One region of the Pseudoduganella sp. R-31 genome, then DNA from elsewhere that is predicted to be linked to it. Evidence: predicted binding sites of a transcription regulator. Region 1 holds the regulator's gene; the other holds the start of a gene.

Region 1 (15,796 bases):
TGGTTTGCAGCTTGGTGGCCTTGTCCACCACGTGCACCGGGGTCGTGATCTTGCCGCAATCGTGCAGCAGGCCGGCCAGCCAAAGCTGCTTGCGCTCGCCCTCGGACAGGCGGAAGCCGGCCAGCGGGCCGCTATCGGCGGCGTGCGCGGCGTCGGCCAGCATCATGGTCAATACCGGCACCAGCTGGCAATGGCGCCCGGTGTACGGCGACTTTTCGTCGATGCCGATGTTGATCAGGTTGACCAGTGCTTCCAGCAGTTGCTCCAGCTGGGCCACCAATTGTTGCTTGGTCAGCGCTACGGCCGCCTGCGCCGCCAGCGCCTCGATGAAGCGCTGGTCGGTGGCGCTGAACACGCCGTCGGCGTTGCGCGCGTTGACCAGTTGCAGCACGCCCAGCAACTGGCCTTCATGATTGCGCATCGGCACCGTCAGGATCGAGCGGGTGCGGTAGGCAAAGCGCTGGTCGAACTGGCGCATGCCGGAAAAATTGAATTCGCTGGCCTGGTAGACATCGTCGATATTCACCGCGCAACCCTGGTTGGCGGCGTAGGCCGCCACCGAATCGAGCTTGGGCGCTCCCTGCGCATCGACCAACGGCACTGGCGCGATATCGATGGCAGCGCCGCTGCTGCCGCCCAGGTGCAGGCCCAGCGTGTCGTTGACGGTGATATGGAAATGCAGCTTGCTGCGGCTGGCGTCGGGACGGTACAGGGTGCCGCCGTCGGCATGGGTCAGGTGCTTGGCCGCCAGCAGGATGCGCTCGAGCAGCACGCCGGTATCCTGCCCGTCGCCAAGGGCGACGCTCAGTTCGGTCAGCTGCTCCAGCCGAGCCGCTATCTGGGTCGGGGTCAAGTCTTCCATGAGGCAAGTGTATCCCTGCCGCGCCGGCGCACACAAGAAACTGCCGATGCCGGGCAAAAAAACGCTATCATCCCCTTGTCAATTCGACCATGGGACCCGTGATGAAATTCAAGTTCTGGGGCGTGCGCGGCTCCATCCCGGCGCCCGGGCCTCGTACGGTGCGCTACGGCGGCAACACCACTTGCATTGAAGTACGCAGCGACGACGGCACCCTGATCGTGCTGGACGCCGGCACCGGCCTGTTTCCGCTGGCGCAATCCCTGCTGGCCGATGCCAGGCGCCCGATCGAAGCCAACCTGTTCATCAGCCATAGCCACTGGGACCACATCCACGGACTGCCCTTCTTCTCTCCCTTGTTCCTGAAAGACAGCCGGGTGCGCCTGCACGGCGCCGGCGACCCGGCCAGCGGCAAGGGCATCGAGCACGTGATGGGGGTCCAGCTGCAGTACAGCTACTTCCCGGTCGGCGAAGCGCAGATGGGCGCAACCATCGAGTACCGCACGCTGGAGCCGGGCGATGCGGTCGAGGTAGGCGATGCCCGCGTGCGCCACGCGCTGATGAACCACCCGGTGACGGACCTTGGCTACCGCATCGAGTGCAACGGCAAGTCGCTGTTCTTCACCGGCGACCACGAGCCGCCCGGCAGCGCCGAACACGTAGCCGCCATCGATGCCATGGTGCAGGGCGTCGATGCGCTGATTGCCGACTGCTCCTACACGCGCGAGGAATATCCGTCCAAAGTAGGCTGGGGCCACGGCACTTTCGACAGCGCCCTGGCGCTGGCCCTGCGCTGCGGCGTGCGCCGCCTGTACTGCACCCACCACGAACCGACCCGCAGCGACGACGAGTTGGAAGCCGTTTTCGCCGACGCCATGGCGCGCCACGCCGGGCAACTGGACGGCCTGCAAGTGTTCCTCGCCTACGAGGGACTGGAAGTCAACCTTTGAGCCCGCAAGCATGAGCGAAACCGACCAACTGCCTGATACCAGTTCCAGCGCCGAAACCGAACGCCGCCTGGCCTTCTTCCGCAAGCTGCAAGCCGTCACCACCAAGATCCACGCCACCAGCAACCTGGACGAAATCATGCTCGACCTGGGCATGGAGTTCTGCGACCTGTTCGAATGCGACCGCTTCACCCTGTATGCGATGAACGACGAGAAGAACTATATCGTCTCCAAGGTGAAGACCGGCATGACCAGCTTCCGCGACCTCAAGCTGGCCATCAACGCTTCCAGCATTGCCGGCTACGTCGCCATGACGCGCCAGACGCTGAACATCCGCGACGTCTATGACGCCGACGAATTGCGCCGCATTTCGCCCGAATTGCACTTCCAGCAGGGCGTCGACCAGCGCACCGGCTACCGCACGCGCCAGATGCTGGTGGCGCCGCTGGTAGCGATGGCCCATGACCGCCTGCTGGGCGTGGTCCAGTTCATCAATACGCGCAACGGCCAGCCCTTCTCCTCCATCGCGCTGGAAGGCGTGCGCCAATTGGGCGACACCCTGGCCGTGGCCTTCAGCCAGCGCCTGAAACCGGCCCCGCTGCCGCGCACCCGCTACGATGCGCTGGTGGCCGACAGCGTGCTGTCGGCGCAGGAACTGGAGCAAGCCCTGCGCACCGCGCGCGAGAAGGAAGCCGATGTGGAAGCGGTGCTGGTGCAGGACTTCCACGTCAAGCCCGCAGTCCTCGGCGCGGCACTGTCCAAGTACTACACCATCCCGTACGAGCCGGCGCGGCCCGACCGCGTGCGGCCGGTCGACTTGCTGAAAAAGCTTCCGCTGCAATACCTCGAGGAGTCGGGCTGGCTGCCACTGGAGGAGAACCGCGACGGCCTGCTGGTGCTGACCATCGACCCAGACCGCGTGATGCAGTCGCACATCGTCAACCAGGTGTTCCCGCGCGTGCACGTCAACTACCGCGTCACCACGCGCGCCGAATTCGCCCAGACCCTGGGGCAGTTCTTCGGCACCGGCGATGCCACCAGCGTGGGCGAACTGCTGTCCGGCATGGGCGAGGATGGCGACAGCGACGTCGAGGCGCCGCAGGAGGTATCGGAAGCGGTCGAGAACGAGCTGGTCAAGCTGCTCAACAAGATCATCGTCGACGCGCACCGCCAGGGCGTGTCGGACATCCATATCGAACCGCTGCCGGGCAAGGGCAAGACCGGCATCCGCTTCCGCAAGGACGGGGTGCTGGTGCCCTACATCGAAATCCCAGCCTCCTACCGGGCCGCCATGGTGGCGCGCATCAAGATCATGTGCGACCTCGATATTTCCGAGCGCCGCAAGCCGCAGGATGGCAAGATCAAATTCAAGAAATACGGCCCGCTCGACATCGAATTGCGGGTGGCCACCATCCCTTCGGCCGGCGGCGTCGAAGACGTGGTGATGCGTATCTTGGCGGCGGGCGAGCCGATCCCGCTCGACAAGCTGGGCGTGCTGCCGGCCAACCTGGACCGCCTGCGCGCCACGGTGGAAAAGCCCTACGGCCTGTTCTTCGTATGCGGCCCGACCGGTTCCGGCAAGACCACCACCCTGCACTCGGTGCTGAACTACCTGAACACGCCCGAAACCAAGATCTGGACCGCGGAAGACCCGGTGGAGATCACGCAGAAAGGCTTGCGCCAGGTGCAGGTCAACCGCAAGGCCGGCCTGGAATTTTCCACCGTGATGCGCGCCTTCCTGCGCGCCGACCCGGACATCATTATGGTCGGCGAGATGCGCGACAAGGAAACCGTCAGCATGGGCATCGAAGCTTCGCTGACCGGCCACCTGGTGTTCTCCACCCTGCACACCAACAGCGCGCCGGAATCGGTGGTGCGCCTGCTCGACATGGGCATGGACCCGTTCAATTTCGCCGATGCGCTGCTCGGCATCCTGGCGCAGCGCCTGGCCAAGCGCTTGTGCGGCAATTGCAAGGAGGCTTACCAGCCGGGCGAAGCGGAACTCGACCTGCTGCTGTCTGAATACTGCGAAGAACTGCAGAACACTTCCGCGTTCCAGCGTGACGCGCTGGCCGCGCGCCAGCAGGTAGTGGCAGGCTGGCGCGAGCGCTATGCCGACGCCGAAGGCCGCTTCACGCTATACCGGCCGGTCGGCTGCGAACAGTGCAACAAGGGCTACCGCGGCCGCGTCGGCCTGCACGAATTGATGATCGGCACCGACCGCGTGAAAAAGCTGCTGCAGGAGCATGCGCGCGTCGCGCAGTTGCTGGCGGCCGCGCTGGAAGACGGCATGCTGACTTTGAAAATGGACGGGATCGAAAAGGTCCTGCTGGGTATTACCGATATCAAGGCCGTGCGCCAGGTGTGCATCAAATGATCTCCCACATCTTCCTGGGTGCCGCCGATTTCGAGGCAGCCTTCCGCTTCCATGGCGCCGTGATGGCGGCCTTGGGCCACAAGCTGCGCTTCCGCGACGATACGCGGCCCTGGGCCGGCTGGCAGCCGGCAGAAGGCGGCCGTCCGCTATTCCTGGTCGGCCGCCCGTTCGACGGCCAAGCGGCAGGCGCCGGCAACGGCCAGATGGTGGCCCTGGCGGCGCCATCGCGAGCGGTCGTCGACGCCGCCTACGCCGCGGCGCTGGCCCATGGCGGCAGCTGCGAAGGGCCGCCCGGCCTGCGACCGCACTACCATCCCGACTATTACGGCGCCTACTTCCGCGACCCGCACGGCAACAAGCTGTGCGTGGTCTGCCACGACCCGGCCTAAAGCGTGCGGCCGCGGTCGCCGGTGATCGCCTGCAGCGTGCCATCCAGTTTCGCTGTCAACACCAGCGCATCCGCCTCGCCCGGCAGCAGCTTGTACATGAAAGTCGTCGCGCCAAGGCGCCCGTCCGGCATGGTAGCGAATTGCGGGATCTCGCCGCAGCGCTCATAGCCAAGCTTCAGGTACATGCCTTCCGCCGGTTCACCGCTGCAGGTGTCGAGCACGATCAGCGTGCGGCCCAGGGCACGCGCTGTCGCCTCCGCGTGACGCACCAACGCCTGCGCCACGCCTTGGCGGCGGGCGCGCGGGTGCACCAGCATCTTGGACAGTTCTGCGCGGTGGCGGCTGTTCGGCATGGCGGCCAGCACCAGTTGCAGCGTACCGTCGATCCGCCCGTCCGCGCCGCGCACGATGAACAGCCGGCGCTCGCCGCGCCCCACGGCGTCATGCAGGCCAAGCCAGAACGCCCGCGCCTCCTCGCGCGGGCATGGCAGTTCGAATCCTACGCTGGCGCCGGCCAGCACGCAGGCACGCAGCACTTCCGCCAATTGATCGGCGTGCGCCAGCACTCCGGCGCCATCCAGTTGTTCTATGGTTCGCATATCGCAATCAGGTAATGGGCCTGGTCCGGCCCGGGACAGGAAAAACGCGTCGCACCATGCAGGTGGAAGCGCAGGCAATCGCCCGGCTGCAGCCGGTGCAGGCTGCCGTCGATGGTGTAGTCCAGCACCCCCGACAGCATCCACATATGCTGCTCCAGGCCATTCACCGGCGGCTGCGCGTATTCGATCACGGCGCCGGGCGGCAGCCGTCCTTCGATCATCTCCGCCCGGAAGCCGCGCGCCGGCGGCGACACCATGCGGCGCACGAATCCGGTGGCCGGATCGTGCCACTCGGCCTGCTCGGCGCGGCGGATCAACTGCACCGGCGCCTGCTCCACTTCCGCGATCAGGCGCGACATCGGCATGCCGTAAACAGCGCACAGCTTGCCCAGCATTTCCGCCGTCGGGCTGGTTTCGCCGCGCTCCAGGCGCGACAAGGTAGCGCGGCTGATGCCGCTCTGCGCAGCCAGTTCCTCCAGCGACAGCATGCGCTCTTCGCGCAAGCCGGCCAGGCGCCGCACCAGGCGGTCTTCGAATGAATTTCCCATAATTGAGAATATATCCCAATTTTGAGAATTTGTGAGCAAAATAAAAGGGCGCCGCAGCGCCCCTTCGGGAATTACATGATGTGCTTGCCGACCCACCATGCCACCGCCGCCACGAAGGCGGAAGCAGGAATGGTAAAGATCCAGGCCCACACGATATTTCCTGCCACGCCCCAGCGCACGGCCGACATCTTCTGCGCCGAACCCACGCCGACGATCGCGCCGGTGATGGTGTGGGTGGTGGAGACGGGAACGCCCCAGAAGGACGCCATCAGCAGGGTGATCGCACCGCCGGTTTCGGCGCAGAAGCCGCCCACCGGTTTCAGCTTGGTGATCTTCTGGCCCATGGTCTTGACGATACGCCAGCCGCCGAACAGCGTGCCGAACGAGATCGCGCCGTAGCAGGCCACGATGACCCACACCGGCGGCGCCGCGTCGCCGGCAGCCACATGGCCGGAAGCGATCAGCAGCATCCAGATGATGCCCATGGTCTTCTGCGCGTCGTTGCCGCCGTGGCCCAGCGAGTAGCCGGCCGCGGACAGCAGCTGCAGCCGGCGGAACCAGCCGTCAACTTTGCGCGGGGTCGATTTCACAAAGACCCACGACACGATCAGCATGATCAGCGAACCAAGCACGAAGCCCAGCAGCGGCGCCACGACGATGAACACCACGGTCTTGATCAAGCCGCCGGAGATCAGCGCGCCGGTACCGGACTTGGCCACCGCTGCGCCCACCAGGCCGCCGATCAGGGCGTGCGAGGACGAGGATGGAATGCCGTAGTACCAGGTGATCACGTTCCAGACGATCGCCCCTATCAGCGCGCCGAAGATGACGTAATGGTCGATCACCGAGGGTTCGATGGTTCCCTTGCCGATGGTGGTCGCCACTTTCAGGCCGACCACGAATATCGCGATGAAGTTGAAAAAGGCAGCCATCATCACGGCGGTCTGCGGTTTCAGCACGCCGGTGGACACCACCGTGGCGATCGCATTCGCGGCGTCGTGGAAGCCGTTCATGAAGTCGAACACCAGTGCGAGGAAGACCAGTGCCCCCAGCGCCCAGATGCTAATTTCGAGGTTGCTCATGAAATGATCTTTTTAATTATGCGTTTTCGACGATGATGCCTTCGATGATGTTGGCAACATCTTCGCAGCGGTCGGTGACGGTTTCCAGGATCTCGTAGATAGCCTTCATCTTGATCAGGTTGCGCACGTCCGGTTCGTCGCGGAACAGCTTGGACATGGCAGCGCGCATCACGTGGTCGGCGTCCGATTCCAGGCGGTCGATCTCTTCGCAGATGCCGACGATCCGGGACGCATTGTCCATGTTCGACAGCAGGGCCACGGCATCCTTCACCTTTTCGGTGCAGGCCAGGACCAGTTCGGCCAGGCGCTTGGCTTCCGGGGTGACGGAGTGCAGGTCGTACAGCGACACGGTCTGGGCGGCGTCTTCCATCAGGTCCAGGATGTCGTCCATCTTGGTGATCAGCTTGTGGATGTCGTCGCGGTCCAGCGGGGTGATGAAAGTTTTGTGCAGCAGGTCCACCGCCTGGTAGGTGATCTTGTCAGCCTGCTTTTCGATGCTTTCGATGGCGTGGACACGGTTTTCCAGGTCGTCGAAATTGGCCATCAGGCCCAGCATCTCTTTGGCGCCCTTCACGCAAAGTTCGGCATGCTGGTTAAACATGTCAAAGAATTTGCCCTCCGAGGGCATCAAGCGTCCAAACATTTTTGTTCTCCGTTGGTTGATTCGTAGATACTGCAGCATGGCCACCCAGCGTGGCCCGCCTGGTAATCAGTCGCCTTGGTAGATCGACAGGTTACCGGTGTAATTGCCAAACTTGGTGTACGCACCGATCCAGGTCAGGCGCACCGCACCGATTGGACCGTTACGCTGCTTGCCGATAATGATCTCGGCGGTACCTTTATCCGGCGAGTCCGGGTTATAGACTTCGTCGCGATACAGGAAAATGATCACGTCCGCGTCCTGCTCGATAGCGCCGGATTCGCGCAGGTCGGACATGACGGGACGTTTATTGGGACGTTGTTCCAGCGAGCGGTTCAGCTGGGATAGCGCAATGACGGGGCAATGCAGCTCTTTGGCCAGTCCCTTCAGGGAACGCGAGATCTCGGAGATCTCGGCCGAGCGGTTGTCGCCCGGCTGGCTGCCCTGCATCAGTTGCAGGTAGTCGACCACGATCAGGCCCAGCTTGCCGCATTGGCGGGCCAGGCGGCGCGCACGGGCGCGCATCTCGATCGGGTTCAGTGCCGGGGTCTCGTCGATGTAGACCTGGGCTTCATTCATTTTCTGGATGGCGTGCGTCAGGCGCGGCCAATCCTCGTCGATCAGTTTGCCGGTACGCAGGCGGTGCTGGTCCAGCAGGCCGACCGAGCCAAGCATACGCATGGCCAGCTGCACGCCGCCCATCTCCATCGAGAACACGGCGACCGGCAGGCCCGCCTCCACCGCCACGTTTTCGGCGATGTTCATGGAAAATGCGGTCTTGCCCATTGATGGCCTGCCAGCAACAACCACCATGTCGCCAGGCTGCAGGCCGGAAGTCATTTTATCCAGGTCGGTCCAGCCGGTCGGCACGCCGGTGATTTCGGAGCTGGAGTCGCGCGAATACAGTTCGTCGATACGCTCCACCACCTGGGTCAGCAGCGGCTGCACCGGCAGCCAACCGGCGGCGCCGCGCGAACCGGCTTCGGCGATGGCGAAAATCTTTGCTTCCGCCTCGTCCAGGATCTGCTTCACGTCCTTGCCCTGCGGGCTGAAGGCGTTGCCCGACACTTCGTCGGCCACGGTAATCAGCTTGCGCAGCACGCCGCGGTCACGCACGATTTCCGCATAGCGGCGGATATTGGCGGCCGAAGGGGTGTTCTGCGCCATGGCGTTCAGGTAGGCCATGCCGCCCACCTCTTCCGCCTTGCCCAGCATGCTGAGGGCCTCGAACACGGTCACCACGTCGGCCGGCTTGCCCGAGTTAATCAGGCGAATCATCTGCTCGAAGATGATGCGGTGGTCGTAGCGGTAGAAGTCTTCCGCATTCATGAAGTCCGCAATACGGTCCCACGCCGCGTTGTCACGCAACAAACCACCGATGACAGATTGCTCTGCCTCGATCGAGTGCGGCGGGATGCGGAGGGAATCGACTTGTGGGTCGGACTGGGGTGCGGCGTTCATGGCGCGCATTATACCTGCTTCGGCAACGCCGTAATAATCCCTGAAAATAAAAAAAGCCGGGCGAACCCGGCTTTCTTGCTGTATTTACGACGCTGATTAAGCAGCTTCGCCAACAACAGCCACGGTCACTTCTGCGACCACGTCGGTGTGCAGGGCAACAGCCACTGGGAACTCGCCGGTGGTTTTCAGAGGACCGGTTGGCAGGCGCACAGCGGACTTTTCCACTGCGAAGCCAGCTTTGGTCAGGGCTTCAGCGATGTCGAAGTTGGTCACGGAACCGAACAGGCGGCCGTCAACGCCGGCTTTCTGCGACACGGTCACGGTCATGCCGTTCAGCTTCTCGCCTTGGGCTTGGGCAGCAGCCAGCTTGGCGGCAGCAGCTTTTTCCAGTTCGGCGCGCTTGGCTTCGAATTCAGCAACAGCAGCAGCGGTAGCGCGGCGTGCCAGTTTCTGAGGGATCAGGAAGTTACGGGCGTAGCCGTCTTTCACTTTCACCACGTCGCCCAGGTTGCCGACGTTAACAACTTTTTCCAGCAGGATGATTTGCATATTAATTCTCCAGGATCTCTGATCTGATCGCTAATTAAGCGTGGTGCAGATCGGTGTATGGCAGCAGGGCCAGGTAGCGGGCGCGCTTGATCGCGGTGTCAACTTGGCGCTGGTAGTGCGCCTTGGTGCCGGTCAGGCGTGCTGGCATGATCTTGCCGTTTTCCTGGATGAAATCTTTCAGGGTGTCTACGTCTTTGTAGTCCACTTGCTCAACGCCAGCGGCGGTGAAGCGGCAGAACTTCTTGCGCTTGAACAGTGGGTTTTGTTGCTTGCGCTTTTCTTTCAGCTTGAGCTTGTTTTTGTCGAACTTTTTACCGAATGCCATTTTAGGCTCCTGTATTTAAAAATTGCGCTGTTTAGACAGCACGAAAATCAATGATGTGAAACACCAGGGTTCTGCTATTGCGGTTCTTCTTGGCCAGGAAACCGGTGAACTCGTACAAGCCTCCAAGGGGCGCCTGACTGAATCGTTTTGACAACTCACCTGCCGCAACGGCAGGGACTTCAAACTCGGTCAGTCGGGCAATGCCTGCCTCTGTCTGCTGCGAACTGTGCTGCAAGCTTGCATTCACAATCGGCAGGCCGGCCGGGGTGTATCGAATCTCATCCCGTTCGGCGATCAGGGCGGTAACCCGGAGCTGGTTGTACAGACCGTCTCCTGTCAGGAATTAGGCCGCTGCAGGAGCTGCTGGGGCTTCGGCGCGATGGCTCTTGGCCGCGTCTTCACGCTGGACCGACTTCATCATCGGGGAAGGAGCGGTTTCCGCTTTCTTCATCTTGACGGTCAGGTGACGCAGCACGGCATCATTGAATTTGAATGCGGTTTCCAGCTCAACCAGGGTCTCGTTGTCGCATTCGATGTTCAGGCAGATGTAGTGTGCCTTGGCCAGTTTCTGGATCGAGTACGCCATTTGACGGCGGCCCCAATCTTCAACACGGTGCACGTTACCGCCGCGCGAGGTCACGCTGGTCTTGTAACGTTCGATCATCGCGGGCACTTGCTCGCTTTGGTCCGGGTGGACGATAAATACGATTTCGTAGTGACGCATTAATAACTCCCTTAAGGACTGTGAATATAGCCCACCCCGGCGTCAAGACGGGTGTGGGAAGAGGTAAGCCCGCAAGCATAGCAGACTTTGCCGGCCGGCTCAAGGTTTACTGATGGCGCGCAAAGCCCCCTGCCCGCTGGGCTGGCATGCCGGGGCATGGACCAGTCGACGCCGCCTGGAAGCTGCGCCCTTGCATTGCTCCAGGTAAGAACCCTGGATGACGCGCTGCTTGCCTGCGGCTTAATCGCCTGAGGCTTCGCCCCTCGCCGCCATGGCAGGCTGCGTCGCCTCAGACGATTGCAAGATCCCGGCGAGGAACCCGAGCCCGGCCGCCAGCCAGACCAGGGAGGCGACCACATCAAACGTCCACACACGATCGGGGAATTTGTACAAGTAAGGCACCACCAGCAGCCCGCGCAGCAGGCAAATCGCAGCAATCGTGCCCTGCGCCATTTGCGCAAATGGCAACCAGCGCAAGCGCCCTGCGCCAGCCAGCGCATACAAGGAGCAGATCAACATCAAGGCCCCTATGACTACCGCGCCAGCCGGCGCGAACCACGTCCCGGCGCGGGCTGATGCAACGACCTTGGGCGGCGCCTGCAGGAAGGCATACCACTCCGGCCCCAGCCAAGGCGCCGCGAAATGAATCACGGCACCGAACAAGGAAATCCCCGCCGCCAGCAAGAAAGCAAACCGTCCCATCCTGCCCTCCAATGGTTGTCGAAACATTATTAAGCCGAATATTTTCTGTCATTGCAACAAATTTGCTTGCAATTCCTTTCATACTGTACAAAAATACAGACTGTCTATATCCACAGTTCACCATAGCGCCATGATCAAGCTCACAGCACGACAAGAACAGATCCTCAACCTGATCAAGGATGCGATCGACAGCACCGGCTTCCCGCCTACCCGCGCCGAAATCGCGGCGGAGCTTGGCTTCAAGTCCGCCAATGCTGCAGAAGAACACTTGAAAGCCCTGCAACGCAAGGGCGCCATCGAAATTACCGCCGGCACCTCGCGCGGCATTCGCCTGACCGGCAACTTCGGCGGCCCGGCGACCGGTGCAGCAGCGCCGCGCCCGGCCGCTCGTGCCAATGTCGAATTCGACGACATGCCAGCCGTCCCGGCCGGCATGCTGGTTTCCCTGCCGCTGATCGGCCGCGTCGCCGCCGGCTCGCCCATCCTGGCCCAGGAAAACCTGGAGACCACCTACAGCGTCGACCCCAAGCTGTTCTCGGCCAAGCCGGACTTCCTGCTGAAGGTGCGCGGTGAATCGATGCGCGACATCGGCATCATGGACGGCGACCTGCTGGCCGTGAAAAAGACCGACAGCGCCCGCAATGGCCAGGTCGTGGTGGCCCGCATCGGCAACGATGTCACCGTCAAGACCTACCGCAAAACCGGCAGCAAGATCGAACTGCTGCCGGAAAATCCGGACTTCAAGGTGATCACAGTGACCGAAGAAGACGACTTCGCCCTGGAAGGCCTGGCCGTTGGCCTGATGCGAACCTGGCACTAAGACCGTCCTGCGCTCGGGGTGCGACGTGCGCCCTGGGCCTTTCTCCCGCGCTGGCCCGGCTGGCGCAATCCCTGCCCCTCCGCTGGCCAGCATGCCGTTTTAAGCCAGCCTGCGCCCCCATTTCTGCATTCTGTCGCACTCGGGTTCCATGACAAGGGCCGCTCGAGTTATCCTTCTTGCATCGAAAAAAGGAGAGGAGATCACATGCACGTCCGCCGTATCAGCTCGATCCTGTGCGCCTTGGCGCTGTCCATTTCCACCGCATACGCCGCCGCCCCGCAACAGCAGTTCGCCAACATGGGCGACCTGCAGCTTGAAAACAAAGCCACCATCAACGATTGCTCGATCGGCTACCGTACTTTCGGCACCCTCAACGCTGACAAATCAAACGTCATCCTGTTCACGACCTGGCACACCGGCACCAGCCGCGATGCGGCAGGGATGCTGCAAAGCGGCGCCCTGTTCGATCCGGCGCCATGGTACGTGATCGTGGTCGATGCACTGGGCAATGGCGTATCCTGCTCCCCTTCAAACAGCAAGACCCAACCAGGCCCCTCCTTTCCGCAGTTCTCGGTACGCGACATGGTCGCCAGCCAGCACAAGCTCCTGACCGAAAAACTGGGCATCAAGCACCTTCACGCCGTCATGGGCTACTCGATGGGCGGCATGCAGGCCTTCCAATGGGCCGCCAGCTACCCGGGCTTCATGGACGTAGCCATTCCCATCGCCGGCACACCGCGACTGACATCGTCCGACATGCTGTTCCTGCGCATCGTTGAAAAGTCGGTACTTGACGAGCCAGCCTACGCAGGCGGCCGCTATGCCCAGAACCCGCCGCTGCCGATGTATAACCTGCTGTTCGCAATGAACTTCGACAGCCCGGCGCATCGCAGCGCACGCACCGCGCCGAAGGACTTTGAAAAATTCTTCCGCGAGAGCCAGGCCTCCGATCCTGACGGCACTGACGCCAACAATTCCCTCTGGCAGATCCGCGCTGTACTGGGCCACGATATCGCCCAGGGCGGCAAGCTGGAAGACGCGGCGCCGCGCATCAAGGCGCGACTGGTCCCGATCAATGCAGCCCAAGACCATTTGGTCAACCCTGGGCCGGCAATCGCCTTCTCCAAGCTGCGCAAGGAAGAAGCCACCGTGCTTGACACCGACTGTGGCCACGCAGCGCTGCGCTGCGCCATGCCTGCCATGAAGGCCATTGTGGAAAAAGCGCTACGCTAAACCTGCAGCCTGTCTAGCCAATCCTGCATTTCGTCGCAGCCACGCTCCCCGGGTGGCTGCGCTCACTTACAGTCACAAAAAGCACACCACAACCGGGGAGATTTGATGTTCAAGCCTTTCTGCATCGCAGCTGCGATGCTGGCGGCGCAATCCGCGTTCGCCTTCGACAACCAGGCCAACCACTACCGCCTCAGCATCGACAAGGATGCCAAACGCGCCCACGTCGAAGCCGACGTCTGGGTCGAGGGCCGCGACCTCGCGCTGTTCAACTGCATGCCGATACCGCAGCTCAAAAACGGCCAAGCCGACCTGATCGAAAAACTGCAAGTGCACGACATGGCCGGCAATGCCGTCGTCCTGAAAGACAAGGGCGAAGGCGAATACGACGTGGACGGCGACCGCCGCCTGCGCCTGTCTTACGACATCCGGCTGGAGCACGACAAATACCAATGGCCGGGCGGGAACGAAGAAGTGTCCTATCACACCGACGAAGGCTTGATGTCGGTCGGCTATCCATTGTTCATCGTCCCCGGCGAGAAAATGCTCGGGCAAACCGAAGTCACATTCGACCTGCCGATAGGATGGAAAGCCAATACGCCTTGGCGCAGCACCGGCAAGCCGGGCACCTTTTTGGTCGAGTCGCGGCGTGAACTGGTGAACAACGCCTTCTTCTTCGGCACGGCTCACGCGGAAACCTTCAAGGCGGGCGGTGTTGAAATGACGCTGGTGATGGGCAAGCAGTACTGGAAGCGTCGCGACGCCTTCATCTCCATGATCGACAAGCAGATGAACAGCTACCAGAAGCTGTATGGCCGCGGACCGGTCGCCGACCGCTTCCTGATCGTGATCAACCAGGGCGATAGCGGCGACGGCGGTGCGTTTGCCGGCTCCTTCAGCCAATACCTGAAAGACGACGGCAGCGAAGTCGCCCGTCCGATCTGGGGCAAGGTAATGGCGCACGAACTGGCCCATTTCTGGGATGGCCACTCGCTGGTGCCGAAGAACGAAAGCGAGGAATGGTTCAAGGAAGGGGTGAACGACTACGTCACCGTGATCACCATGGCGCGCAACAAGCTGATGGACCGCAGCATGCTGATCCAGCAGCTGGAAAATCTCGCACGCGGCCAGAACGTCGCGCGCAACGTGCAAGGCTTGACCGTCACCGTACGCGAAGCGGTGAAGGACAAGCACCGCAACTGGCTGCTGGTCTACGGCGGCGGCACGATCGCCGGCCTGGCGATGGACGTCGAACTGCGCAAGGCCAGCAAGGGCAAGGTCAGCCTCGACACGCTGCTGAACGAGATGTACAAGGAGTTCGGGCACAAGGGCAAGCAATACGACCAGGCCGATATTGTCCGCATCGGCAAGGCGATCAGCGGCGTCGACCTCGACCCGCTGCTGAACAACATCGTCGCCACCAGCAAGGCGCCGGATCTGAGCCCGCTATTCAAGGAGATCGGCCTGCGCCTTGAGCAATTCGGCATGCTGGAAACCTACCTGCTGCGCGACCCGGCCGCGACAGTGGAGCAGAAAGCCCGCTTCAGCGCCATCTTCGGCGTCCCGTACTAAATAAAAGTCGGGGTCAGGTCTGGCAATCCGCCACGTTTTTCGCATGGCGAAAAACGTGGCGGATTGCCAGACCTGACCCCGACTTTCGTCTCTTAATCCAATGCGTTCTTGAAGTCGGCGATCAGGTCGGCGGTATCTTCGATGCCGACGGAGACGCGAATCAGGCTCTCGGCGATACCCATCGAAGCGCGGCGTTCGGGGCCCATCTCGTAGAAGATGGTGTGCGAGACCGGGATCACCAGCGTACGCGTGTCGCCGAGGTTGGAAGTCGGGATCGCGAGCTTCAGCTTGTTGAGGTAGTCGAAGCAGTCGATGCCCTCCTTCAGCTCGAAGCTCAGCAACGAGCCGAAGTCCTTGAACAGCTCCGCTGCGATGCCATGCTGCGGGTGCGATTTGAGCCCCGGGTAGTACACGGCTGCCACGCGCTCGTCGGTTTCCAGCATTTCGGCCAGGGCGCGCGCGTTGGCCGATGTGCGGTCCATGCGCAGTGCCAGCGTTTCGGCGCCGACGGCGATATGGTGTGCAGCTTCCGGCGCCAGCGAGGCGCCGAAATCGCGCAGCGCCTTGGCGCGGATTTGCACCAGGCCCCACTGCACCGCTGGATTTTTCTTGTAGTTCTCGAAGATATTCGGGAACCTGGTCCAGTCGTAAGCGCCGGTGTCGGTCAGCGCGCCGCCCAGCGCGTTGCCATGGCCGCCGATGGATTTGGTCAGCGCATTCACCACCAGGCCCGCGCCCACGTCCTTCGGCCGGAACAGGTAGGGCGACGTCATCGTGTTGTCGACGATGTACAGGATACCGCGCGCGGCACACAGTTCACCGATGCGTTTGAGGTCGGCGATCTGGGTGCGCGGGTTGGCGATGGTCTCCACGAACACCATGCGGGTTTCTGGCTTCAGCGCCGCGGCTACGTTTGCCACGTCGGTGGCGTCGACAAAGTCCACGCCCACGCCCTGCCCCGCCACGGTCTGC
Region 2 (15,796 bases), 230 kb from region 1:
GCCAGTCCGTTCAACGCATAGGCCCTGGCGCGCAGCGCCATGAATTGAGCGATGGGCTGCCCCGACTTGTCAGCCAGCGCCACGGCATTGTCGATGTACTCCAGTCCCTTGCGCCCATTCCCGCGGCGGATTTCATCCTGGCCAACAGTAAGGATTACTTTGGCCTGGAGCGCAAAATCGCTGGTCTGTTCGGCCAGCTGGCGCGCCAGTTCCAGGTTCTTGCTCGCGGCCTCCCGGTCTTCCAGCGCGGAGAAAAGATAGGAACGGTCGAGCAAGCTGTTGGCGATGATCGATTCGTCATCCAGTTGATGGCCGATGCGCTCTTCCTCCGCGACCGCCTTCAGCGAGGTGGCGCGGTCCGAAGTCCGGGTAACTTTGCTGAGCACGGAATAATAAGTCGCCTGGTCACGCTGCGGCCACTGCCCGACTTGCGGTTTCAGTTTCTGCAATTCGGCCAGGGTGCTATTGGTGGCGAGGTAGGAAAACTCCCGCAACTGCCCCAGGCGAGCTGTCACATCCTGTCCCCAGGCCAGCGGCTGGGCCAAAGTAGCGGCGAGGAAGGACATGCGAAGCACGCGCGGAATATTGCAAAACATACAGCTTTCGATTTGATAGGGAGTAAATATATTTTACTGCCCGGCAAACAAATCGTGTGCATTCAGGATTGCAAAAGCGATTTCCGGGTGTCGATCAAGGCATTTGCGTATCGCCGCAGGTACAGTTTGCCGCGTTTTTCGACACAGGCCGGGCTGGTCGCCCAGCTCGATCTGGAAGCCGCGCACAGTGCGCACTTCGTTCGGGCCGGGCGCGATGCGGACCGAGACGCCAAGCTGCTCTTCCAGGCGCTGGCCAATGCGCATCAGTTCCGCATACGTGGAGATCGCCTCGATGCGTTCGAGCAGGCGCTTCTCTTCCTCCTTGGTCAGGCGCAGGACGCGCAAGTCGGCCTGCGGGTCCTCGAGCAGTGACTCGCGCTGGCAGTCGCAGGCGCCCGGCGGGCACTCCTTACGGATGGGAAAAGGCGGCATCGTCATCGCCCCAGTATCCGTTGCTTGCATCGTGCTGTCAAACGCGGCCGGAGCCTTGTCTGTATAGGACACTTGTGTGCGCCGTTCAAGTTCCGTACAGTGCAGAATTGCTAAAAATTACAGCTAGAGAAACGTGTGACTATCAATCCGGAAAGCTTGCAGTTTCTTGCTTCCCCAGGTGCGCTCGGCCAGCAGATCGCAGCCTTCGACTGGTCTTCCACGCCGCTTGGACCGCTCGATGCCTGGCCGCAGAGCTTGCGCACGACCGTCAACCTGATGCTGAATTCGAGCCATCCGATCTGGATCGGCTGGGGTCCGGATGCCACTTTTCTCTACAACGATGCCTACATCGACGTGCTGGGTGCGGCCAAGCACCCATGGGCGCTGGGCCGGCCGGCGCAGCAGGTCTGGGCCGAAATCTGGCACTACTGCGGCCCGCTGGTCGACAAGGTATTCCAGCGCGCCGAATCGAGCTACGTCGACGCGGTGCAGCTTTTCATGAACCGCGGCGACTGGGTGGAGGAAGTCTGGTACTCCTTTTCCTACAGCCCGATCTTCAATGAAGCCGGCGCAGTCGGCGGCCTGTTCTGCCCTTCCACCGACACGACAGGCACGCGCCTCAATGCGCGCCGCCTGGCCGCGCTGTCGACGCTGTCGGCCAGCGCCTTGCGCGAGCAGGACGTGGCCAGCGCCTGCGCCACCGCCATGCACACGATCGCCGCGAATCGGGACGATATGCCTTTTGCGCTGTTGTTCAAGCGCGCCGGCGACACCATACGCCTGCAGCAAACGGCGCACGTTGCGGAGGAAGCCTGCGACCTGGCGCTGTGGCCAGTGGAACAAGTCCTGGCCAGCGGCGAAGCGGCAACAATTGCAACGGATGGCATGTCCGGCCTGCCTTCAAGCCTTGCAGGTCAGGCGGTGCGCTTGGCGCTGGCCTTGCCCATCACGGATGGGGTGCTCGTCCTGGGCATCAGCCCCGCCCGCCAGCTCGATGCGGAATACCGCACCTTCTGCGACCTGGTGGCGGGCCAGCTATCGGCTGCCGTGCAGAATGCCAGCGCCGCTGCCGAGCAGCGCCAGCGCGCCGAAGCGCTGGCTGAACTGGACCGCGCCAAGACCGCCTTCTTCAGCAACGTGAGCCACGAATTCCGCACGCCGCTGACGCTGATGCTGGGCCCCATCGAAGAAGCGCTGGGCGACAGCGCCAGCCGCCTGCCGGCTGTGCACCACGAACGCCTGCGGCTTGCGCAGCGCAACGCCCTGCGCCTGCAAAAGCTGGTCAATACCCTGCTTGACTTCTCGCGCGTGCAGGCCGGCCGCATGCACGCCACATATGCCAGGGTTGACCTGGCCGGCCTCACCCGCGACCTGGCCAGCGGCTTCCGCTCGGTGGTCGAAAGCGCGGGCCTGTACCTGGCAGTCGACTGCGAGGAAGTCGATACCGGCGCCTGGGTTGATGTCGCGCTGTTCGAGAAAATCGTGCTGAACCTGCTGTCCAACGCCTTCAAGTTCACCTTCGACGGCGGCATCACGGTCAGGCTGCGGCAACAGGGCCAGTCAGCCGTGCTGTCGGTGACCGATACCGGCGTCGGCATTTCGCCCGACCAGCAGCAGCGCATTTTCGAACGCTTCCGCCGCGTGGAAGGCTCGCGCTCGCGCACGCACGAAGGTTCCGGCATTGGCCTGGCGCTGGTGCGCGACCTGGTGGAGTTGCTGCACGGACGCATCGACCTGGAAAGCAGGCCGGGTGTCGGCAGCACATTCTCCATCACGCTGCCGCTTGGCCACAGCCACTTGCGCGAGGACCAGTTGACCAATGTCGCCGACGCCGACACCAGCGAAGTGCGTGAAGCCTTCCTGCTGGAAGCGCAGCGCTGGCTGCCGCAAGAAGACGACGAGGAACCATTCCTCGACCTGGCCGACGACGAGAGCCTGCTGACGCTTGGCGCACACGTGCTGGTGGTGGACGACAACGCCGACATGCGCGCCTACCTGGCGCGCCTGCTGCGCCAACGCTGGCACGTCAGCACAGCCGCCAACGGGCGCGAAGCGCTCGACGCCATGGCCGCCGGCATGCCGGAGCTGGTGGTGTCGGACGTGATGATGCCCGAGCTGGACGGCTTTGGCCTGATCGCGGCCATGCGCGCCGACCATGCGCTGCACGACGTGCCGGTGCTGCTGCTCTCGGCCCGCGCCGGCGAGGAGGCGCGCATTGAAGGCGTCAATGCCGGCGCCGACGACTACCTGGTCAAGCCCTTCTCCGCCCGCGAACTGCTGACGCGGGTCGACTCGCAGCTGATGCGGGCCCGCATCCGCCAGGCCGAACGCGCCCATATGGTACGCATGGCCAACACCTTCCAGCAGGCGCCGGCCGCCATCGCCATCGTGCGCGGCCCCGACCTGGACTTTGAACTGGCCAACGATCGTTTCGTGGAACTGAGCTGGCAGCGCGAGCTGATCGGCTTGCCGATGCGGCGCGCCTTCCCGGAACTGGAGGGCCAGGGCATGGTGGAGGAAATGGAACTGGCGCTCACCAGCGGCCGGCCGGTGACCGGCAAGGCGCGCCGCGTCATGCTGAAGCGCGACGGCGGCCTGCAGGAATGCTATTTCGACTATGTGCACCAGCCGGTGCGCAATGCGCGCGGCGAAGTGGACCGCGTCGCCATCGTCGCTTTCGAAGTGACGGAACTGGTGCGCGCGCGGCGCGATGCCGAACTGGCCAACCGGACCAAGGATGATTTCCTGGCGATGGTGGGGCACGAGTTGCGCAACCCGCTGTCGCCGATCCTGATCGCCCTGGAACTGATGCGCCTCAAGGGCCTGGGCGGCCTGGCGCGCGAGCATGCAGCCATCGAACGCCAGGCCCACCACCTGGTGCGGCTGGTGGACGACCTGCTTGATGTGGCGCGCATCGCGCAAGGCAAGATTGCGCTGCGGCCCGAGCGCGTCGAACTATCCAGGCTGCTGGCGCAGGCGCTCGAGACGGTCAGCGGCCTGCTGGAAGAACGCCAGCAAACCCTGGAACTGGACGTGCCGCCGCACGGCCTGGCGGTCGATGCCGACCCGATGCGCTTTGTGCAGGTGCTGGTCAACCTGCTCACCAATGCGGCCAAGTATTCCAACCTGGGCGGCCATATCCGGCTGCAGGCTGGCGCCGTCAAGGGGCGCGCCGTGATCAAGGTGCGCGATACGGGCATCGGCATCGGCCCGGAAATGCTGCCGCACCTGTTCGACAAATTCGTGCAGGCGCCGCAATCGCTGGACCGTTCGCGCGGCGGCCTGGGACTGGGCCTGGCGATTGCCCGCAGCCTGGTGCAACTGCACGGCGGCGAGATCGAGGCGCACAGTGCCGGACTTGGCGCCGGCAGCGAGTTCACCATCCGCATGCCGCTGGCGGGCGACCTGGCCAGCGCGCCCCTTGCCAGCGCCGCGCCGGGCGGCCTGGCCTCCGCCGCGCCGCGCCGCGTGCTGCTGGTGGACGACAACCAGGACGTGCTGCAAGGCTTGCGCGCCCTGCTGGAAGTCGGCGGTCACGAGGTGCAGGCCGTCGCCGATCCTGCCAGCGCACTACGTGCCAGCGCCAGCTTCGTGCCCGACCTGGCCATCCTCGACATCGGCCTGCCCGGCATGGATGGTTATGAGCTGGCCACCGAACTGCGGCGCCGTCCCGGTTATGGCAACACGCGGCTGGTGGCCCTGACCGGCTACGGCCAGCCGGCCGACCAGGCACGCGCCCATGCGGCCGGCTTTGCGGCCCATCTTGTCAAGCCGATTACGCCCGCCCAGCTGTACGCCCTGCTGGTCGATTAAATGCGCCGGGAGCGTTGCAAAACTGCCACGATAGTTGCCTTTAGGGAAATTAAGTTGCACGCGACCGTGCTACACTCATTTCCCCTATGCGCCCCCACTTTTCCCGCCGTGCTGTCCAGTGCCTGGCCGCCGCCTTGTGGCTGGCCTGCGCCTGCAGCCATGCCCTGGCGGACGAACGGCGCGTACTGGTGCTGTACTCTCTGGGCGCCGATTCTTCCTCGGGCTGGCAAAGGCTGGTGCACAAGGGCCTGTACGACGAACTTGAACGCAGCAGCCAGGGCGCGACGCCGGCCATCTTCGAAGAGCGCTTCGACGCCAACCGGGTCGGCGAGGACAAGTCGCAAGAGGGCATGGCGCCCTACCTCGCCACCAAGTACGCCGACGTCAAGTTCGATGCCATCGTGACCGAGAACTTCGTCGCGGCGCGCTTCCTGTCCAGCCATCCGGAACTGTTTGCCGGCGTGCCGCGCCACTATGTCAATCACGGGCGCGAGCAGTGGCAGCCGCGCGATGGCATGGCTTACGAGGTGAGCTCCGATTTCGAGCGCGCGATCGGCGTGATTCCGCTGGTGGCGCCGAACGTGCAGCATATCGCCATCGTCGGCGACAAGACTACGCGCGGCCAGCTGTGGCTGGAGCGCATCCGCAGCGTGATGCCGCGTTTCCCGTCCATCCGCTTCGAGGTGTGGGACGATGGCAGCGTGCAGGAATTGCGGCAGCGCGCCGCGCGGCTCGATCGCAGCAGCGCCATCTTCATGCTGGCATCGCTGCGCGGCGAAGGCAATGCACGGCTCCAGCCGCGCGAGCTGGCGCTGCAGATTGCAGCAGCCACCAGGGCGCCGCTGTTCACCCACTCCGAATCGCTGGTGATGCCGGGCGTGGTGGGCGGCTATGTGGTCAGCGGCGAGGCAGTGGGCCGCATGATGGCGCGCCTGCTGCTGGGCCAGCCGGCCATGACCAGCCAGGTGCAGGGCTATTATTTCGACTATCCAACGGCGCGCCAGGCCGGCTTGCGCAACCTGCCGCAGGATGCGGTGATCCTGAATCGTCCGCACAATGTGTGGGAGCTGTACCGCTGGCAGATCGTCACGGCGGGCGCGCTGATCGTGTTCGAGGGCCTGCTGATCACAGCGCTGGTGTTGTCGCTGCGCTCAAGGCGCCGCGCAATGTCTGAGCTGGCATCGGAACGCAGCAGCCTGGAGGACCGCATTTTGCAGCGCACGCTGGAACTGCTGCAGGCCAACCGCAAGCTGGAACAGCTGGCCACCACCGACCCGCTGACCGGCATCGCCAACCGGCGCAAGATGACGGAGCAGATTGCGCAGGAGCTGGAACGCGCGCGGCGCTTCCACCACCCGCTGTCGCTGCTGATGATCGATATCGACCACTTCAAGCGCATCAACGATACCTACGGCCACGAGGTGGGTGACCAGGCGATCATCCAGACTGCGACGTTGCTGACGGCGAGCCTGCGCGCGGTGGACATGGTGGCGCGCTTCGGCGGAGAGGAGTTTGTGCTGCTGATGCCCGAAACCCATATCGCGGTGGCCGTGCATGCGGCGGAGCGCTTGCGCGAACGCGCGGCGGAGCTGCGCGTGCGGATAGAGCCGGGCGTCGAGGTCGAGCTGACGATCAGCATCGGCGTGGCGGCAGCCGACCCGCATGGCACGCCGGACACGCCCTCCTCCCTGCTGGTGCGCTCCGACAAGGCGCTGTACCGGGCAAAGAAGGAAGGACGCAACCGCGTCGTGCAGTTCTGATTACTCTGCGTCAGGCTGCGAGGAAGGATGCGCCGCCTTAAACGCCGGCAAATCGGCACAATTGGCAGCAATGCGCGCCACGTTCGGATAGGGCGTCAGGTCGATATTGAAGCGCTGCGCGTTGTACACCTGCGGCACCAGGCAGCAATCGGCAATGGTCGGCGTGTCGCCATAGCAGAAGCGGCCGGCGTCGCCGTCGCGCTCCAGGTGTGCTTCGAGCGCCTGCATGCCCTCGCCCATCCAGTGGTAGTACCAATCCATCTTCTGCTCTTCGCTCAGGCCCATCGGACCCTTGATGTGCTTGAGCACGCGCAGGTTCATCAGCGGGTGCGTATCGCAAGCGACCGTCTGTGCCAGGGCGCGCACGCGGGCGCGGCCCACTGCATCCTGCGGCAGCAGCGGCACCATCGGATGCACCTCTTCCAGGTACTCCATGATGGCCAGCGACTGCGTCAGCACGATGCCGTTGTCCTCCAGCGCCGGCACCAGCCCCGCGGGATTGACCTTGCGATAGGCCGGCGCCAGTTGCTCGCCGCCGTCGCGCAGCAGGTGCACCGGCACCGCTTCATACGCCAGCCCTTTCAGGTTCAGCGCAATGCGGACGCGGTAAGCGGCCGAGCTGCGGAAGTAAGTATAGAGCTTCATTGACGTTCCCCGTAATTGCGCACGGTCTGGTCGATGGCGCCGAAGATGGTCTTGCCTTGCGCATCATGCATCTCGATGCGCACGGTGTCGCCGAATTGCAGGAAACCGGTTGCCGGCTTGCCGCCTTCGATGGTTTCGTACATGCGCACTTCGGCCAGGCAGCAGTAGCCCACGCCGCCGTTGGCAATGCTGGAGCCATGCAGGCTGCCCTGCTTGTTCGACACGGTGCCGGAGCCGATGATGGTGCCGGCGCACAGCTCGCGCGTCTTGGCGGCATGCGCCACAAGCTGGGCGAAGTTGAAGGTCATGTCTTCACCGGCATTCGGCTTGCCGAATGGCTGGCGGTTGATCTGCACCAGCAGCGGCAGGTGCAGCTTGTTGTCCTGCCAGGCCTTGCCCAGTTCTTCGGGCGTGACGGCCACCGGCGAGAACGCACTGGCTGGCTTGGAGTTGAAGAAGCCGAAGCCCTTTGCCAGTTCGTTCGGGATCAGGTTGCGCAGCGAGACGTCGTTGACCAGCATGACCAGGCGGATGGCCTGGGCCGCTTCTTCATCGCTGGCGCCCATCTTCACGTCGCCGGTGATGACGGCCACTTCCGCTTCCAAGTCGATGCCCCAGGCTTCGTCGAGCGCGTACACCGGGTCGCGCGGGCCGACGAAGCTGTCCGAGCCGCCCTGGTACATCAACGGGTCGGTGTAGAACGATGCCGGCACTTCCGCGTTGCGGGCCTTGCGCACCAGTTCCACGTGGTTGATGTAGGCAGAACCGTCGGCCCACTGGTAGGCGCGCGGCAGCGGCGAGTGGCACATGCTTTCGTCGAAAGGCTTGGCGCCCGATGCGCTGCCCTGGTTCAGCAGGGCGTAGATCTGTTTGAGCTGCGGCGCGGCGACGTCCCAGTTGTCCAGCGCATCCTGCATGGTGGCGGCGATGTTCGGTACCGGCTGGCAGGATTTCAGGTCGCGGCTAACAACGACCAGGCGGCCGTCGCGGCTGCCGTCTTTCAGGGAAGCGAGTTTCATGTATTTCCTTAGTTCCGGATCTTAATTCTGCGGCGCGTGCATCCAGGCTGCATGCTTGGGCGCCTTTTTCGTTTTAGACCATTCTTCCAGCATTTCCCACTTCACATCATCCAGCTTCCGCATCATTTCCGGAGTGCCGGTGTTGGCGGCCAGTTCCAGGCGGTGGCCGTTCGGATCGAAGAAGTAGATCGACTTGAAGATGGTGTGGTTGACAGGGCCCAGCACCTCGATGCCGGCGGCCACCAGGCGCTCCTTGGCGGCCAGCAGCTCGTCCATCGATCCTACTTCCAGCGCCAGGTGTTGCACCCAGGCCGGGGTATTTTCGTCGCGCCCCATTTCCTTCTGGGTCGGCAGCTCGAAGAAGGCCAGGATGTTGCCCTGGCCGGCGTCCAGGAAGACGTGCATGTAGGGGTCCGGGGCCTTGGTCGAAGGCACTTCATCCTCCGCGATGGCCAGCACGAAGTTCATGTTCAGGTGCTTGACGTACCACTCGACGGTTTCCTTGGCGTCTTTGCAGCGGTAGGCAACGTGGTGGATTTGCTTGATTTTCATGGCGGGCTCCTTTGTATCCCGCCATTAAACTCTTGTTTCAGCTATCATACAAACGATATTTTCACGTCAATTTATTAGTTTTTCTGATGAGTCCAACCGTTCGCCAGATGCGCGCCCTGGTCGCCGTCGCCCGCACCGGCAGCTTTACCGCGGCCGCCGAACTGCTGCATGTCACCCAGTCCGCCCTGTCGGGGCAGATCAAGGAGCTGGAGCAGCTGCTGGGCGTGAAAGTGGTCGAACGCAATACACGTCGCGTCCAACTTTCCGAAGTGGGGCGCGAGCTCTATCCGCTGTTCGACAAGATGCTGCAGGACCTGGATGGGGCGATGGCCGATATCGCCAGCCGCAAGGCTTTGAAGAAGGGTATCGTGCGGGTGGCCGCGCCACAGATGATGGCCTGCACCTTGCTGCCGCAGGTGATCGGCGCCTTCCGCGCTTCTTATCCGGACGTGCAGGTGCAACTGGTGGATTGCCCGGTCGACAACGTCGCCGCACGCGTGGTCAGCGGCGAGGTGGATGTCGGCATCGGCCCGGAGCGCGACGTGACGGCCGAAGTGGACGCGCAACTGCTGTTCGAGATGCCTTTCGTGGTGGTCTTCCCGTCCGCGCACCCGCTGGCCGCCCGCCGCACGGTCGCCTGGGCGGAGGTCAACCAGCATCCCTTCATCGCCTTGCAGGGCCAGTTCACCGAACGGCTGCTGCGCGACATGACCACGCTGGCGCCCTACAACGAAGTGACCTTCATGACGACGGCCCTGGCCATGGTGGCCGAAGGGCTCGGCATCACCGCCTGCCTGCCCTATGCGGAGCCGATGGTGCGGCTGTACGGACTGGAAATGCGTCCGCTGGTCGAGCCGGAACTCAAGCGCAAATTCTTCATCTACACCAAGACCTCGCGCACCCCCTCCCCGGCTGCGGAACGCTTCATCAGCGTGCTTGGCGAGTATTCCCTATAATTTGCCGCATGTCGCACAATACGATTGAAGCCAACCAGGCTATGGACAAGTTCGACGGCCACCACCAGGTGTGGCTGTTCGGTTATGGCTCGCTGATTTACAAGGCGGACTTTCCCTTCATCGAGCGCCGGCCCGCGCACATCTTCGGCTGGTCGCGCCGCTTCTGGCAAGGCTCGCACGATCATCGCGGCACGCCTGACGCGCCCGGCCGCGTGGCCACGCTGATTCCAGCCGAAGGGGACGTCTGCCACGGCATGGCCTACCTCGTTACGCCGGAAGAATTCGCCCACCTCGACCATCGCGAAAAGAACGGCTACCTGCGCGTGGCCATCGACATCCATTTCGAAGCAGGCGGCGTGGAAGAAGGCCTGATCTATATTGCCGCCGCCGACAACGCGGCCTGGCTGGGCGAGGCGAGCGTGGAAGAAATCGCCCACCATATCGCTTCCGCATCCGGCCCAAGCGGCCCGAACATCGAATACTTGCTGCGCCTTGCTGCTGCCTTGCGGGAAATGGGACATCACGACGAGCATGTGCATGCCATCGAGGCATATCTCGATCGCCTGTAAGAGGCCCATCAGGCGACGAGAGGCAAGCCGATCAGGAAAACCACAAAACCGATCAGGCCAGCAAATCCGCCGAGATTCACGAGGAACTTACCGGTATGTTCAGTGTCCTGGAAGTGATACTGAAGAAATTCGTTGATCATGGTGGCCTCCTTCTGCAATGGGCGCACTTCATCATAGTCCGAATTGAACTACCAGACGAACCAAGGCTGCCCAAACGGTCAATAACAGTGAGAACGCAAACGTTGAGTAATGGCGGAGCGGGGCAACACCTTCAGGCCTATGCAGCGAGGTTGGAAATGTTGCGCCACCAGCAGCTACGATACTTGATGCCGCAATGATGAAGACTGCTACTCCCTGTATGTAGCCAACACTCGTGGTTCCCGGAACGCTTCTTCCAACGCCGATTTCATATAACGCTGATGCAGAAAAGGCGATTGCTGTCCAGGTGCCGTAAGCGGTAGCATGACATTGATCAGAAACCAGCCCATCATCGCCTCCCATTTCAGAAAAGGTTCATTTGCCCCGCTTTGGCTGCAGCAACTGCGCGGGCGCCGGAGGGTGGAATGTATTCGGGTCGCTTGAACTGGGTGCAGTCGAGCGAGCGGAACTTGCTGTGGCGGCCGTGGAAGCCGAAGCGGGTGATGCCTTTCTCGATGCGCTGCAGGATCAGGTCCGCCCACACGCCTTCGCCACGCATGCGTGCGCCGAACTCGGCTTCGTAATCCTTGCCACCGCGCATGTCACGCACGCGGTTCATCACGCGCGCGGCACGGTCGGGGAAATGCGCTTCCAGCCACTCCTTGAACAAGGGGCTGACTTCCCACGGAAGTCGCAGTACGACATAGGTTGCCATCACCGCGCCGGCATCGCGGGCTGCGGACATGATCTTTTCGATATCGGGCTCAGTGACAAAAGGAATGATCGGCGCAATGCTGACGCCAACCGGAATGCCGGCCTTCGCCAGCGTCTCGATTGTGCGCAGGCGGCGTGCGGGCGCGGCAGCGCGCGGCTCCAGGGTGCGCGAGATTTTGCTGTCCAGCGTGGTGATGGTGACCGATGCGGCGGCCAGGTTGCGCGCAGCCATCGGCGCGAGGATGTCGATGTCACGCTCGATCAGCGAGGATTTGGTGATCAGGCCAACCGGATGGTTGCACTCGGCCAGCACTTGCAGCACCCGCCGCGTGAGCTGGTATTCGCGCTCGCAAGGCTGGTAGGCGTCGGTATTCACGCCCAGTGCGAGCGACTCCACCTGATAACCTGGCTTGGACAATTCGGCGCGCAGCAGGTCCGGCGCATTCACCTTGGCGAACAGCTTGGTCTCAAAGTCCAGGCCGGGCGACAAGCCCAGGTAGCTATGCGATGGCCGCGCAAAACAATAAATGCAGCCATGCTCGCAGCCGCGATAAGGGTTCAGCGAAACGTTGAACGGAATATCGGGCGACTGGTTGCGCGTGAGGATGGTCTTGGCCGTCTCCGCGGTGACAATGGTGCGCGGTGGAAGCAGTTCAGCCTCGGCATCGTCCGGATCGGGTGCCCAGCCGTCGTCGAACGCTTCGCGCGCCTGCAGCTCGTACCTTCCTTGCATGTTTGATACCGCACCGCGCCCTTTTTTGGCCTTGAGCGATTGCGGCGGCAGCATCACCTGCCCTTCGAATTCATGGTCCTGCATGCGGCGCCCCGAAGTATAACTGTATATACATACAGTATTCTAATCCGCCTGCGCCAAGGCTGCAAGCCAAGCTGGTATCATGCGCACTTCTCCGGGATATCCCCCGACATTCAAAGAGCAATAACATGAGCAAAACCACCAATCTGCCCTCCTTTGGGAGCAGGATTTCCCTCGCCTTTGGCGCCTTTTTCAAAACCCTGGGCGATGCTGAATTCGCCGCCCGCGTGCGTGACGACAGCGTGGGCCCCGCAGCGGCTCCGGCTGCCGCGCCAGCACCTGCACCAGTCGCCGCCCCAGTGCCAGCCGCCGCGCCCCTGCGCGAAGCCACGCCCGACGCAGCACTGCAGCTCCTGTCCCTGTTCCAGCGCGAAGCCCGCCTGATCGACTTCACGCAGGAAAACCTGTCCGGCTATTCGGATGCCGACATTGGCGCCGCCGCCCGCGTGGTGCACGAGGGCTGCTCCAAGGTGCTGCGCGAGCATTTCACCATCGACGCAGTCCGCTCCGAAGCGGAAGGCAGCCGCGTGACGCTGCCGGAAGGCTTCGATGCATCCGCCGTGCGCCTGACCGGCAATGTGGTCGGCAAGGCGCCGTTCACCGGCACCCTGAGCCACCGCGGCTGGCGCGCCTCCAGCGTGCGGCTGCCGAAACTGGCGGAAGCGCATAACGCCAGAGTATTGGCCCCGGCTGAGGTGGAACTGTGAGCGATCCGCGTTTTGCCATCGGCATCGACCTTGGCACCACCCACAGCGCGCTGTCCTACGTTGAACTGGCGGGCAGCGATGGCGAGAAAACCAGGCATGGCGTGCTGGGCGTGCCCCAGCTCACCGCGCCAGGCACGGTAGAAGAACTGCCGCTGCTGCCAAGCTTCCTCTACCTGCCGCATCCGGACGAGCTGGCGGCCGGCGAACTGGCCCTGCCCTGGGCTGCTGCCGACGGGACGCCCGCAGTGACGGGCGAAATGGCCCGCAGCCGCGGCGCCACCACGCCGATCCGTTTGGTGTCGAGCGCCAAGAGCTGGCTGTGCCACCCTGGCGTGGATCGCCGCGCAGCCATCCTGCCGCATGACGCGCCGGAAGAGGTGTCGCGTGTGTCGCCGCTGGAGGCTTCGACCCGCTACCTGAAACACCTGCGCGCTGCATGGGACAACGCCCATCCGGATGCGCCGTTCACGCAGCAGGCAGTCACGGTCACCATCCCTGCATCGTTCGACCCGGCCGCGCGCGAACTTACCGCCGAAGCGGCTCGCGCCGCCGGCTACGAGAACGTCACCCTGCTGGAAGAGCCGCAGTCGGCGCTGTACAGCTGGATCCAGAGCAGCGACGGCCGCTGGCGCAAGGAAGTCAAGCCGGGCGACATCATCCTGGTGGTGGACGTGGGCGGCGGTACCAGCGACTTCTCGCTGATCGCCATCCTCGAGCGCGACGGCAAGCTGGAGCCGCACCGGGTGGCTGTGGGCGACCACATCCTGCTGGGCGGCGACAATATGGACTTGGCGCTGGCTCACCTGGTGGCGCGCAAGCTGGCTGCCAACGGCACCCAGCTCGACGCCTGGCAGATGCGCGCGCTGACCTACGGCTGCCGCGCGGCCAAGGAAAACCTGCTGGCCAACGCGCAGGCCGAAACCTGGCCGATCGTGGTGCCAAGCCGCGGCTCGAAGCTGATCGGCGGCTCGATCCGCACCGAACTGACGCGCGCCGAAGTCACGGCCTTCATCACGGACGGCTTCTTCCCGAAAGTGGAAGCTTCCGCACGCCCGGCCGTGCGTTCCCGCGCCGGCCTGACCCAGCTTGGCCTGCCTTACGCGCAGGACGCTGCGATCACCAGGCACCTGGCAGCTTTCCTGGCGCGCCAGGCAGGTGCTACGGCGGAACTTGAAGGCTTTGCCGCCAATCCGGCCCATACCTTCCTGCATCCAAGCGCGGTGCTGTTCAACGGCGGCGTGTTCAAGTCCGAACTGCTGGCCAATCGTGTGATGGAAACCATCAACGAATGGCTGTCCATGGAAGGCGCGGAACCGGCGCGCATGCTGGACGGCGCAGACCTGGACCTGGCCGTCGCGCGCGGCGCGGCCTATTACAGCTACGTGCGACGCGGCGCCGGGGTACGCATTCGCGGCGGCACGGCGCGTTCCTATTACGTTGCGGTGGAATCGTCGATGCCGGCCATTCCGGGCATGGAGCCGCCGATCCAGGCGCTGTGCGTTGCACCGTTCGGCATGGAAGAAGGCAGCGAGCTGGAACTGCCGGGCCAGGAATTTGGCCTGGTGGTCGGCGAGCCGGTGCACTTCCGCTTCTTCGGTTCTTCCGTGCGCCGCCAGGACCAGATCGGCGCCGTGCTCGATTTCTGGGGACCGGAAGAACTGATCGAGCTGAACGAAATCCAGGCCACGCTGTCGCCGGAAGGCCGTTCCGTTGGCGAGGTGGTGCAAGTGCGCCTGCATGCCTGCGCCAGCGAGTCCGGTACCCTGGAACTGCTGGCGGTGGCGCAGGATGGGCAGCGCTGGAAGGTGGAATTCGACGTGCGCGGCGCCGGCGAAGGCCAATGACGCAGTACCTGGTCAGCATCGACCTGGGCACCACCAATTCGGTGCTTGCCTATGCCGCGCCGGGCGGCGACGTGCAGTTGCTCGAAGTCGAGCAACTCACTGCGCCCGGCGAGGTTGGCAGCGCCGTGCTGCTGCCCTCCTCCCGTTATCACCCTGCCAGCGGCGAATTTGCCGCGGGCGAGTTGCAGTTGCCGTGGCCGGAGCCGGCCGTGGCGGACGCGCCGCCCGCAGCGGTCATTGGCCGCCTGGCACGCAAGCTGGGCGGACAGGTGCCGGGCCGGCTGGTCGCCAGCGCCAAGAGCTGGCTGTCCCACACCGGCGTCGATCGCATGGCGCCGATCCTGCCCTGGGGCGCCGCCGCCGACGTCGAGCGCGTTTCGCCGGTGGCGGCCAGTGCGAGCTATCTCGCGCACCTGCGGGCGGCCTGGAATGCGCGCTTTCCCCACGCGCCGCTGGAGCATCAGCAGCTGGTGCTGACCATTCCCGCATCGTTCGACGAGGGCGCGCGCGCGCTCACGCTGGAAGCGGCGCGCATGGCGGGCTTGCCGGCCCTGCGCCTGCTGGAAGAACCGCAGGCGGCCCTGTATGACTGGCTGTATCGCCACCGTGCAACGCTGGCGCAGGACCTGGCCCAGGCGCGCCTGGTCCTGGTCGCCGACGTCGGCGGCGGCACTACCGACTTCACCCTGGTCAAGGTCGAGATGGCCGGCGGCGAACCGCAATTGACCCGCATCGGCGTCGGCAACCACCTGATCCTCGGCGGCGACAATATGGACCTGGCGCTGGCCCACCTGGCCGAACAACGCCTGGGTGGCGACGGCAGCGGCGCGGCGCCCCCGCAGCGCCTGTCCGCAGCGCGCCTGGCGCAGCTCACGGAACGCTGCCGCGCGGCGAAAGAAATCCTGCTCGCGGCCGACGCACCGGAGCAAGTCGCGGTCACTTTGCTCGGCTCCGGCTCAAAACTGATCGGCGGCAGCCGCTCCGTCGCGCTGCTGCGCGCAGACGTCGAGCGCATTGTGCTGGACGGCTTCTTCCCCCTCAACGAAACCCAGCAGCTCGCGCAGTCCAAGCGCGGCGGCATCGTCGAATTCGGCCTGCCTTACGCCAGCGACCCGGCCATAACGCGCCACCTCGCCAGCTTCCTGCGCCAGCACGCTGGCGCCGCGCGCGAAGCATTGAGAGTGCCGGACGACGGCAAGCTTGCCGTCCCCGACACGCTGCTGCTGAACGGGGGCGT

What was found. The regulator LexA, encoded in region 1, represses DNA repair genes until DNA is damaged. The targets are predictions, from matches to a motif close to ACTGTATNNNNATACAGT.
Region 2: a site for LexA is predicted at 12,030-12,047, ahead of ACN9MY_RS22840 (PA0069 family radical SAM protein). Genes of this name have one in related genera too.

The regions. Positions count from the first base shown of each region.
Region 1 is NZ_CP183986.1:5,246,764-5,262,559, forward strand. It holds gene ACN9MY_RS23855 (GAF and HD-GYP domain-containing protein) at 1-862, opposite strand, end outside; gene ACN9MY_RS23860 (MBL fold metallo-hydrolase) at 964-1,809, shown strand; gene ACN9MY_RS23865 (GspE/PulE family protein) at 1,820-4,183, shown strand; gene ACN9MY_RS23870 (VOC family protein) at 4,180-4,572, shown strand; gene ACN9MY_RS23875 (GNAT family N-acetyltransferase) at 4,569-5,171, opposite strand; gene ACN9MY_RS23880 (helix-turn-helix domain-containing protein) at 5,159-5,719, opposite strand; gene ACN9MY_RS23885 (anion permease) at 5,791-6,801, opposite strand; gene ACN9MY_RS23890 (DUF47 domain-containing protein) at 6,818-7,444, opposite strand; gene ACN9MY_RS23895 (replicative DNA helicase) at 7,511-8,902, opposite strand; gene rplI (50S ribosomal protein L9) at 8,999-9,451, opposite strand; gene rpsR (30S ribosomal protein S18) at 9,486-9,776, opposite strand; gene priB (primosomal replication protein N) at 9,808-10,101, opposite strand; gene rpsF (30S ribosomal protein S6) at 10,120-10,500, opposite strand; gene ACN9MY_RS23920 (hypothetical protein) at 10,741-11,202, opposite strand; gene lexA (transcriptional repressor LexA) at 11,333-12,022, shown strand; gene ACN9MY_RS23930 (alpha/beta fold hydrolase) at 12,227-13,255, shown strand; gene ACN9MY_RS23935 (hypothetical protein) at 13,361-14,824, shown strand; gene ACN9MY_RS23940 (cystathionine gamma-synthase family protein) at 14,917-15,796, opposite strand, start outside.
Region 2 is NZ_CP183986.1:5,015,173-5,030,968, forward strand. It holds gene ACN9MY_RS22790 (hypothetical protein) at 1-596, opposite strand, end outside; gene ACN9MY_RS22795 (hypothetical protein) at 630-1,034, opposite strand; gene ACN9MY_RS22800 (ATP-binding protein) at 1,164-4,841, shown strand; gene ACN9MY_RS22805 (diguanylate cyclase) at 4,928-6,601, shown strand; gene maiA (maleylacetoacetate isomerase) at 6,602-7,246, opposite strand; gene ACN9MY_RS22815 (fumarylacetoacetate hydrolase family protein) at 7,243-8,265, opposite strand; gene ACN9MY_RS22820 (VOC family protein) at 8,287-8,817, opposite strand; gene ACN9MY_RS22825 (LysR family transcriptional regulator) at 8,904-9,773, shown strand; gene ACN9MY_RS22830 (gamma-glutamylcyclotransferase) at 9,782-10,342, shown strand; gene ACN9MY_RS22835 (hypothetical protein) at 10,351-10,482, opposite strand; gene ACN9MY_RS22840 (PA0069 family radical SAM protein) at 10,845-12,011, opposite strand; gene ACN9MY_RS22845 (DUF2760 domain-containing protein) at 12,137-12,715, shown strand; gene ACN9MY_RS22850 (Hsp70 family protein) at 12,712-14,559, shown strand; gene ACN9MY_RS22855 (Hsp70 family protein) at 14,556-15,796, shown strand, end outside.